Regions from separate parts of the Candidatus Mycolicibacterium alkanivorans genome, predicted to be linked through region 2. Evidence: riboswitches for the same ligand, from Rfam matches in the RefSeq annotation. Region 2 holds a riboswitch; the other holds the start of a gene.

Region 1 (4,182 bases), 260 kb from region 2:
GGTGCCGATTCCGGTCACGGCGAGCCGGGTGCCGAGCACCGAGCCGACCGCGATCGACAACGCCACGGGCAGGATGCGCACACCGGTGCCCAGCGGACCGAAGCCCTGCAACAGTTGCATGAACTGGGTGATGAGGAAGATGAACCCGAAGAGCGCGAAGAACGCCACCGTGACCGCGCCACTGGCGGCGCTGAACCGCAGGTTGGTGAACAGCGTGACGTCGATCAGCGGTTCCGGATGCCGGCGCTCCCACCAGGCGAAAGTCACAGCGGCGACCAGTGCGACAGCGAACCCGGCCAGCGTCGGAGCGCTGGACCAGCCGCGGGTGGGCGCCTCGATGAGGGTGTAGACCAGCGCGCCGAGCATGGCGACGGAGAGCACCAGTCCGCCGCGGTCGAGCCGTGACTGCCGGTCCGGCGTCGACGCCGGGATGAGGATCGGTGCTGCGACGGCGGCCAGCAGTGCGATGGGCACCAGCGCGAGAAACAGGCTGCCCCACCAGAACGACTCGAGCAGCGCACCGCCGAGGATCGGGCCGATGGCCACGCCGAGACCCGTCACCGCACCCCACACGCCAATGGCGGCGGCGCGCTGCCGCGGGTCGCGGAAGGTGTCGGTGATGATCGCCAGCGTCGTGGGATAGATCAGCGCCGATGCGACGCCCATCACCAGGCGCATGCCGATCAGCGGGCCGGTCGAGGTGCACAGGGCGGCCCCGACGCAGGTGAGTGCGAACAACACCAGCCCGGTGATCAGCGTTCCGCGGCGACCGAACTTGTCACCGACGGTGCCGCCGGCCAGCACCAGTGCAGCGAACGCCAGGTTGTAAGCGTCCACGATCCACTGCAGACCGCGGGTGGAGGCACCCAGGGTCGAATTCAGTGTCGGCAGAGCAACATTGACGATGGTCGTTTCGACGTTGATGGCCAGGGCGGCCACCAGGACCACCGCGAGGATGGCGATCGGTCGCGTGCGTGGCCGGGAGAGGGTGTCGGTTGTCACGAGCGACGCCTTTCATGTTGACGGCGGTAACATCGGCAAGCATGGCAGGGTAAGTTAACACTGTCAACATTGGTGATCGTGACGTGTCCCCTCACCAGGGGGTCAGCGGACGCCCTCGGCGATCAGATCGAGCAGACGGTCGGAGATCTGTTCCTTGCGTTCGGCATCGGCCGCCATCAGCAGGCCGTCCAGGAACAGTGTGGACAGGCCGTGGACCGCGGCCCATGCCGCCTCGTCGAGCCCGTCCCGGCGGCTCGCGGTGAGCACACCGGTGGCGACGAGATCGTCGGCACACCCGCTGAGGATCTGGAACGGATGCCGATCGGGGTCGACCGTCTCGTCGGCGGGGTGCGGGCCGGCCGGCGCGAACGCGGCGCGGAACAGGCCGGGTTCGGCCAGCGCGAACTCGATGTAGGCCTTTCCGGTCAGCATCGCATCGCCCAGATGGGTCAAGCTGTAGTTCCGTACCGCGGCGAGCAACGCCTGCCGATCGGCATAGTGCCGGTAAGCGGCGGAGTTGCTCACCCCGGCCAGGCGCTGCACGTCATGCAGAACCACCGCATCGGGGCCGCCGGCGCGGGCCAATGCGACCCCGTGCTCGAGCAGTGCCTGCCGCAGGTTGCCGTGGTGGTAGGAGGCGGTCGCCATTTTGACAAGTGTTTCATTGCGGATCGTCCGTCAGAAGGTAGTGTGCTCGTTGCAGCAGGTTTTCCGGGACGGTGCGAGTTCCCGTCTCGGAATCGAGTGATGTGAGACGTTGGCACATCGCGAGAGGGAACCCGGTGAGAATCCGGGACTGTCCCGCAGCGGTATGCAGGAACGACCGCCGTCATCGGCACTGGTACGCGAAATACTTTTGCGGCTGGGAAGCGACGGCCAGTAGGGGCACCGAGAGGTGCATGCCGGTAAGTCCGAAGACCTGCCAGCTGTGCCGGGTGCGCCGCACCCGGGGGCGCATCGCCTCGCGGATCGGGTGTGTGGCGACAACGAGCCATACCCTCTCGGGCGATGCACCACTTGTTGCGTCCTGAAGGGGATCGACCATGCACATCGAACCGGGGATCGTCGAAGGTCCGAAGATCATCCTGAGTTACCTCACCGCCGGTGGGGCCGGCCTCTGCGGCGCATACGCGGCGTGGCAGTTGATCAAGGAGCGCGGGATCTCCGCACTGATGATGCGCACGGCCGCCACCACGGCGCTGGTGTTCACCTTCTTCCAGGTGTTCCCGCACTATCCGGTCGGGGTCTCCGAGGTACACCTAATTCTCGGTTCGACGCTGTTCCTGCTGTTCGGTGTTGCTCCCGCGGCGATCGGCCTGGCTTCGGGTCTGCTGATCCAGGGCCTGTTCTTCGCTCCGTTCGACCTGCCGCAGTACGGCATGAACATCACCACGCTGCTGGTGCCGCTGTTCGCCCTGCAACTCGTCGCCAACCGCGTCATCGCACCGCATACTCCCTACGTCGCGTTGCGTTACCGCCAGGCGCTGGCGCTGTCGACCACCTATCAGGCCGGCATCGTGACATGGGTGGCGTTCTGGGCGCTCTATGGTGAGGGCTTCTCCGGCCAAGCCGTGGCAAGCCTCGCCACCTTCGGCGCCGCTTACATGACGGTGATCATCATCGAACCGCTGGCCGACCTCGGTGTCCTTGCAGCCGCCAAGGGCCTGCATCGGATGAAAGACTCGGCGCTACTGAATTCCCGCCTGCTCAACCCGGCCTGAGCCGGGGCGGGCCGAGTCTGGCGCCGGCGGGTCATGGCCAGCACAACTGACCAACTTCCTTCTGCCAGGGACGTATGGCCCCTGCACCGCGAGCCGGGGTCATCTAGCGTCGGATTCATCACCAGCTCCGACGCATGTGAGATGAGTGCCCCAGCCATGCCCACACTGACCAACGCGGAACATCACAGTCTGTCGGCTCACGAGGTGGTGCTGCTACTCGAGACAGACCTCAGTTCCGGACTGTCCGAGGCCGAGGCAGACGAGCGGCGAGAACGCTTCGGCTCCAACAGTCTTCCAATGGTGGAAGGCGAGGGGGTGGTGCTGCGAATCCTGCGGCAGTTCCACCATCCGCTGATCTATGTCCTGCTTGCCGCCGGTGTGATAACGGCATTACTGCGGGAACCCGTCGACTCGTCGGTGATCTTCGGTGTGGTCTTGATCAACGCGGCCGTCGGTTTCATTCAGGAATCGAAAGCCGAAGCCGCTCTGGAGAGCCTGCGGTCCCTGGTTCGCACCAGTGCGAGGGTTGTGCGTGGGGCGCAGGAACGTGCTGTGGCGTCTGAGGATCTGGTGCCCGGCGATCTGGTGGTGTTGGAGGCTGGCGACAAGGTGCCGGCGGACCTGCGGCTCGTGCGCCAACACGATCTGAAGGTCAACGAATCTGCGCTAACCGGCGAGTCGGCGCCGGTGCGCAAGGACGAAGTGGCCCTGCCCGTCGACACGCCGGTGGCTGACCGGCGGAACATGGTGTACTCGGGCACTTTCGCGACCGCGGGCAGCGGCGCGGGAATCGTCGTGGCAACGGGTGCGGCGACCGAACTCGGGGAGATCCACCGTCTGGTGGGTGCCGCAGACGTTGCGACGACTCCGTTGACCGAGAAGTTGGCGAAGTTCAGCAAGACACTGACCGTCGCGATACTTGCGTTGGCCGCAGCGACGTTCGGGGTGGGGTTGCTCCGCCGGCAGGACGCTGTCGACACCTTCACCGCCGCGATCGCGCTGGCGGTCGGTGCGATCCCGGAGGGTCTGCCCGCCGCGGTGACCATTGCGTTGGCGATCGGTGTGGCTCGAATGGCCAAGCGCGGCGCCGTCATCCGGCGCTTGCCGGCGGTCGAGACTCTTGGCGGGACAACGGTCATCTGCTCCGACAAGACCGGCACGCTGACCGAGAATCAGATGACCGTCCAGACCATCTGGACTCCGGAGAACACGTTCACCGTAACCGGGACCGGCTATGCCCCCGACGGCTTCATCTCCGATCGGCACGGGGCGCAGGTCCCGATCGGCGGGGACGCCGCACTGCGCTGGTGTCTGCTGGCCGGAGCCTGTTGCAACGATGCCGCGCTGAGCAACGACGGCGGGGGTTGGGACGTGGTGGGTGACCCCACCGAGGGCGCCATGCGGGTCGCTGCCGTCAAGGCAGGCCTCGATCCGGATCGCTTCGCCGCGGAATGTCCCC
Region 2 (4,182 bases):
GCATGGCCGCAGCAGTTTTCGAAGCCGCCGAGGACGCCCGGTACGCCCACGTCCCCATCACAGTGTTGCCCGGGGTCTCCGCGGTCCAGGCCGTCGCAGCGCGCGCAGGAGCGCCGATCGGCGCCGACTTCGCCGTGGTCAGCCTTTCTGACCGACTCAAACCGTGGTCGATAATCGAAACTCGGCTGCGGGCGATCGCCGACGCCGACCTGGTGCTCGCCATCTACAACCCAGCCTCTCGATCGCGTCCCGACCAAATCGCGATCGCCCGAAAAGTGCTGCTGGAACATCGCCGTAGCGACACCGTCGTCGTGATCGGACGCGATGTCGGCCGCGCACAGGAATCGCTGCAGATCACCACCCTCGGCGGCCTCGATACCGACACCATCGACATGAAATGTCTCCTGCTCGTGGGTGCTTCCACCACTCGCGTGACTGCGACGGGCCAAGTGTGGACGCCGCGGTGGGTGAAATGACCGGACCGATGAAACCGGTGAGTGCTGTGCAGTTCGTCGGTGCTGGACCCGGTGCGGCGGATCTGCTTACCCTGCGTGCCGCGCGATTGCTCAGCGAAGCTGATGTGGTGCTGTATCCCGGCAGCTACCTTGACGCGGCGATACTCGACATCTGCTCTCGGGCCGGCGATTTGATCGATACTCAGGATTTGAACCTCGACGCCATCATCGCCCGGATCGTGGCGGCACAGCAGGCGGGCCTGCGGGTGGTGCGCCTGGTCTCCGGCGATCCGACGCTCTACAGCGCGGTGTTCGAGCAGACCCGACGACTCGACGCGGCCGGCGTGCCGTGGTCGGTCACACCAGGCGTTCCAGCCTATGCTGCGGCGGCGGCCCGGGTCGGCCGGGAACTGACCGTCCCGTTGGTCACCCAGTCGGTAGTACTCACGCGCACCCAGCAACGGTCGACCCCGATGCCAGAATCTGAGTCATTGGCGGCGTTCGCGGCGACCCGAGCGACCTTGGTGCTTCATCTGGCCATCACCCGTATCCGCCTGATCATGGCCGAGCTCACGTCGTCGCACGGACCGGACTGCCCTGTTGTGGTGGTGTACCGCGCTTCTCAGCCACAAGAACTTGTCCTGCGCGGCACGGTGGTCGATATCGCCGATCAGGTCGAGGCGGCCGGGCTGCGCCAGGCCGCAGTCATTCTCGTGGGCCGCGCCCTCGCCGATCGCCCGGACCCCTGCGGGGGCGACAGTCATCTCTACGACCCCTGCCGCGACCGCTCAGCACAGCAGACAGGTGAGCGGGGATGACGACGCCGATGAGGACCGCTGTTCCCCCCTCTGCCCTGCGCAACCTCTACGACGTGATCTACCGGCGGCGTGACACCCGCCGGGAGTTCAGTGGTGACCCAGTGACCGCCGACGTACTCGACCGGGTGCTGTCGGCCGCTCACGCGGCGCCGTCGGTAGGGATGTCCCAGCCCTGGGATTTCATCCTCGTCCGATCGCCCGGGACTCTGGCGGCTTTTCGCGACCATGTCGCCGCAGAGCGCGACATCTTTGCCACCTCGCTCAACAGTGAACGGGCCGAAACCTTTTCCCGAATCAAGATCGAGGGCATCAGCGAATCAGGTCTTGGCATCGTTGTCGGCTATGACCCCACCCGCGGCGGCCCGCAGGTTCTGGGAAGACACGCCATCGCCGACGCCGGGCTGTACTCGGTGATCTGCGCAATTCAGAATCTGTGGCTCGCCGCCACCGCCGAAGGGCTCGGTGTCGGGTGGGTGTCGTTCTACCGCGAGGAGTTCTTGCGCTCACTGGTGGCAATGCCCCCGCACGTGCGTCCCGTCGCGTGGTTATGTGTTGGCCAGGTGGCCGGCCTGCCCGACGTCCCCGACCTCGAGCATCACGGCTGGCGCGGACGTTGTCCCCTGCAGGCCGTCGTGCACGAAGAGCGCTACACCGCGCGGTGACAAAGGATTTCGATGATCTCAGAGCCGGGTGAACGCCCACTGCGTGACGGCCCGCGCCGGCGTCCACCCGGTGAACGAGCCCACCGGTGCGGCACGCTCGATGTGGATCCGGGTGAGCTCCCCGCCACGGTCCCGATAGGCCTGTCCGAGCAGGACCTCAGTCTCTACCGTCACTCCGTGCACGACGAGCCGCCCACCGGGCCGCAACGCCTGCAGGCAAGCGTCGAGTACCCCCGCACGGGTGCCGCCGCCACCGATGAACACGGCGTCGGGGGCCGGCAGGCCGTTCAGAGCCTCAGGTGCGCTGCCGTGGACGATCTCCACGCCCGGAACGCCGAGAGTTCTTGCATTGCAGCCGATTCGAGCGGCGCGGACACCGTCCGCCTCGACAGCCACCGCGCGACACGTCGGATGTGCGCGCATCCACTCGATTCCGACGGAGCCCGCGCCCGCTCCCACATCCCAGAGGAGCTGGCCAGGCGCGGGCATCAAGCGGGCCAGCGCCGCCGCTCGCAGATCCCGCTTCGTGAGCTGGCCATCGTGTTCAAACATGTCGTCAGGCAATCCGGTGGCCCAGCCAGTCCCCAATGGCCCGAGCAGTTCCACCGCGACCACATTCAATCGGGGCACCACCCCGGCGAACTCACCTGCTGTCGTCTCCAACCGCGTTTCCGAAGGGCTGCCGAGGTTGCCCAGCACCACCATCCGGCTCGACCCGTAACCGCGAGGAACCAACAGATCGGCGACTTCGGCCGGCCTTTGTTCGTCAGCGGACAGCACCAGGACCCGACGACCCGGCGCCAACTCTCGCAGCACCGTATGCGTATCGCGTCCAACGACGCTGACCACTGCGGTCGACTCCGCCGACCAGCCCATCCGCGCGCGGGCCAATGCCACCGAGGACACGTGCGGAGTCACCCTGACCCGGCCCGCGCCGAGCAGGTCGATCAGCATGCTGCCGATCCCGCTGACCATGGGATCGCCGGAGGCCACCGCGACCAGTCGGCGGCCGCGGTGAGCTGCCAGCAAGGCAGGCACTTGGGTGCGAAGCGGGGTGGGCCACACGACTCGCTGTTGGTCTGCCACCTCGGGAAGCAGGCCGAGCTGCCGTGGGGCCCCCAGGATGACTTCGGCGGCGCAGATAGCCGACTGGGCACCTTCTGGCAGCCCGGCCCAGCCGTCCGCCCCGATACCTACCACGGTGAGACGCACATCGGGGACCAGCACGGCGGCGATGCTAGCGTGACAGACGCGAGGTGCCCCGTGTGCCCCCGTGTCGGAAACGGCGCGGAAGCCGCTCGGGGAGAATCTGGGAAGTCCGGTGAGAGTCCGGCACAGGCCCGCTGCGGTGATCCAAGCCGCTCCTGCTGGCACGGGAGCCGGACTCGGTCAGTCCGAAGACCGGCCTCGCGCGCACCCGTCCCGGGTCACCATGATGAGCGGAGCCTCCCCTAATGCAGTTGTACCCCTTCACTGCCGTTCTCGGCGCTAATCCCGACGCCGCCGACGGGCTCGACGATATGGCCCTGGCGTTGGTGCTCAATGTGATCGCCCCCAGCATCGGCGGTGTGCTGGTGCGCGGCGAGAAAGGCACCGCCAAGTCAACTCTAGTGCGAGCGTTGACCCAAATACTGCCGCCCATCAATGTGATTGCCGGTGACCGTTTCTCCACCGATCCAGCTGAGCCGCAGCCGCTCTCGCCGGACGGCCCATTCGAGGCGGATGTCGCTGTCGAAACTCGTGCGGTGCGGCTCGTTGAATTACCGGTCGGCGCCACCGAGGATCGGGTCGCCGGCTCCATCCACCTCGAACGGGCTCTCGCCGAGGGGGCCGTGCACTTCGAGCCCGGACTGTTGGCCAAAGCGCACCGCGGCATCCTCTATGTCGACGAGGTCAACCTGCTGCACGATCACCTGGTCGATCTTCTGCTTGATGCCGCCGCCATGGGCCAACTTACTGTCGAGCGGGACGGCATCTCCGTCACGCACGCGGCCAAGTTCGTGATTGTCGGCACGATGAATCCTGAAGAGGGTGAACTGCGGCCGCAACTGCTGGACCGCTTCGGTCTCACCGTGGAGGTCGCTGCGCCGCGGGAACCTGCCCAGCGGGCCGAGGTGGTGCGGCGGCGGCTGCTCTTTGACGCCGACCCCGAAGGTTTCCGCGGTCACTATGCCGAGGCCGAACAGCGGCTGCGCAGCCGTATCGAAGAGTCGCAGAGCCGAATGGCCTCCGTCGAGGTCACGTCGG

Evidence for each region. Region 2 has a riboswitch for cobalamin ahead of K9U37_RS13370 (VWA domain-containing protein). Riboswitches for the same ligand answer to the same signal wherever they lie in the genome.
Region 1: another riboswitch for cobalamin. It lies ahead of K9U37_RS14530 (energy-coupling factor ABC transporter permease); the one in region 2 lies ahead of K9U37_RS13370 (VWA domain-containing protein).

The regions. Positions count from the first base shown of each region.
Region 1 covers NZ_JAIVFL010000001.1:2,953,992-2,958,173, reverse strand. Annotated here, with positions in the region: gene K9U37_RS14540 (MFS transporter) at 1-1,002, opposite strand, end outside; gene K9U37_RS14535 (TetR-like C-terminal domain-containing protein) at 1,105-1,650, opposite strand; cobalamin riboswitch at 1,728-1,943, shown strand; gene K9U37_RS14530 (energy-coupling factor ABC transporter permease) at 2,046-2,723, shown strand; gene K9U37_RS14525 (cation-transporting P-type ATPase) at 2,865-4,182, shown strand, end outside.
Region 2 covers NZ_JAIVFL010000001.1:2,698,736-2,702,917, forward strand. Annotated here, with positions in the region: gene K9U37_RS13350 (precorrin-2 C(20)-methyltransferase) at 1-476, shown strand, start outside; gene K9U37_RS13355 (cobalt-precorrin-4/precorrin-4 C(11)-methyltransferase) at 473-1,273, shown strand; gene bluB (5,6-dimethylbenzimidazole synthase) at 1,270-1,935, shown strand; gene cbiE (precorrin-6y C5,15-methyltransferase (decarboxylating) subunit CbiE) at 1,954-3,162, opposite strand; cobalamin riboswitch at 3,185-3,348, shown strand; gene K9U37_RS13370 (VWA domain-containing protein) at 3,390-4,182, shown strand, end outside.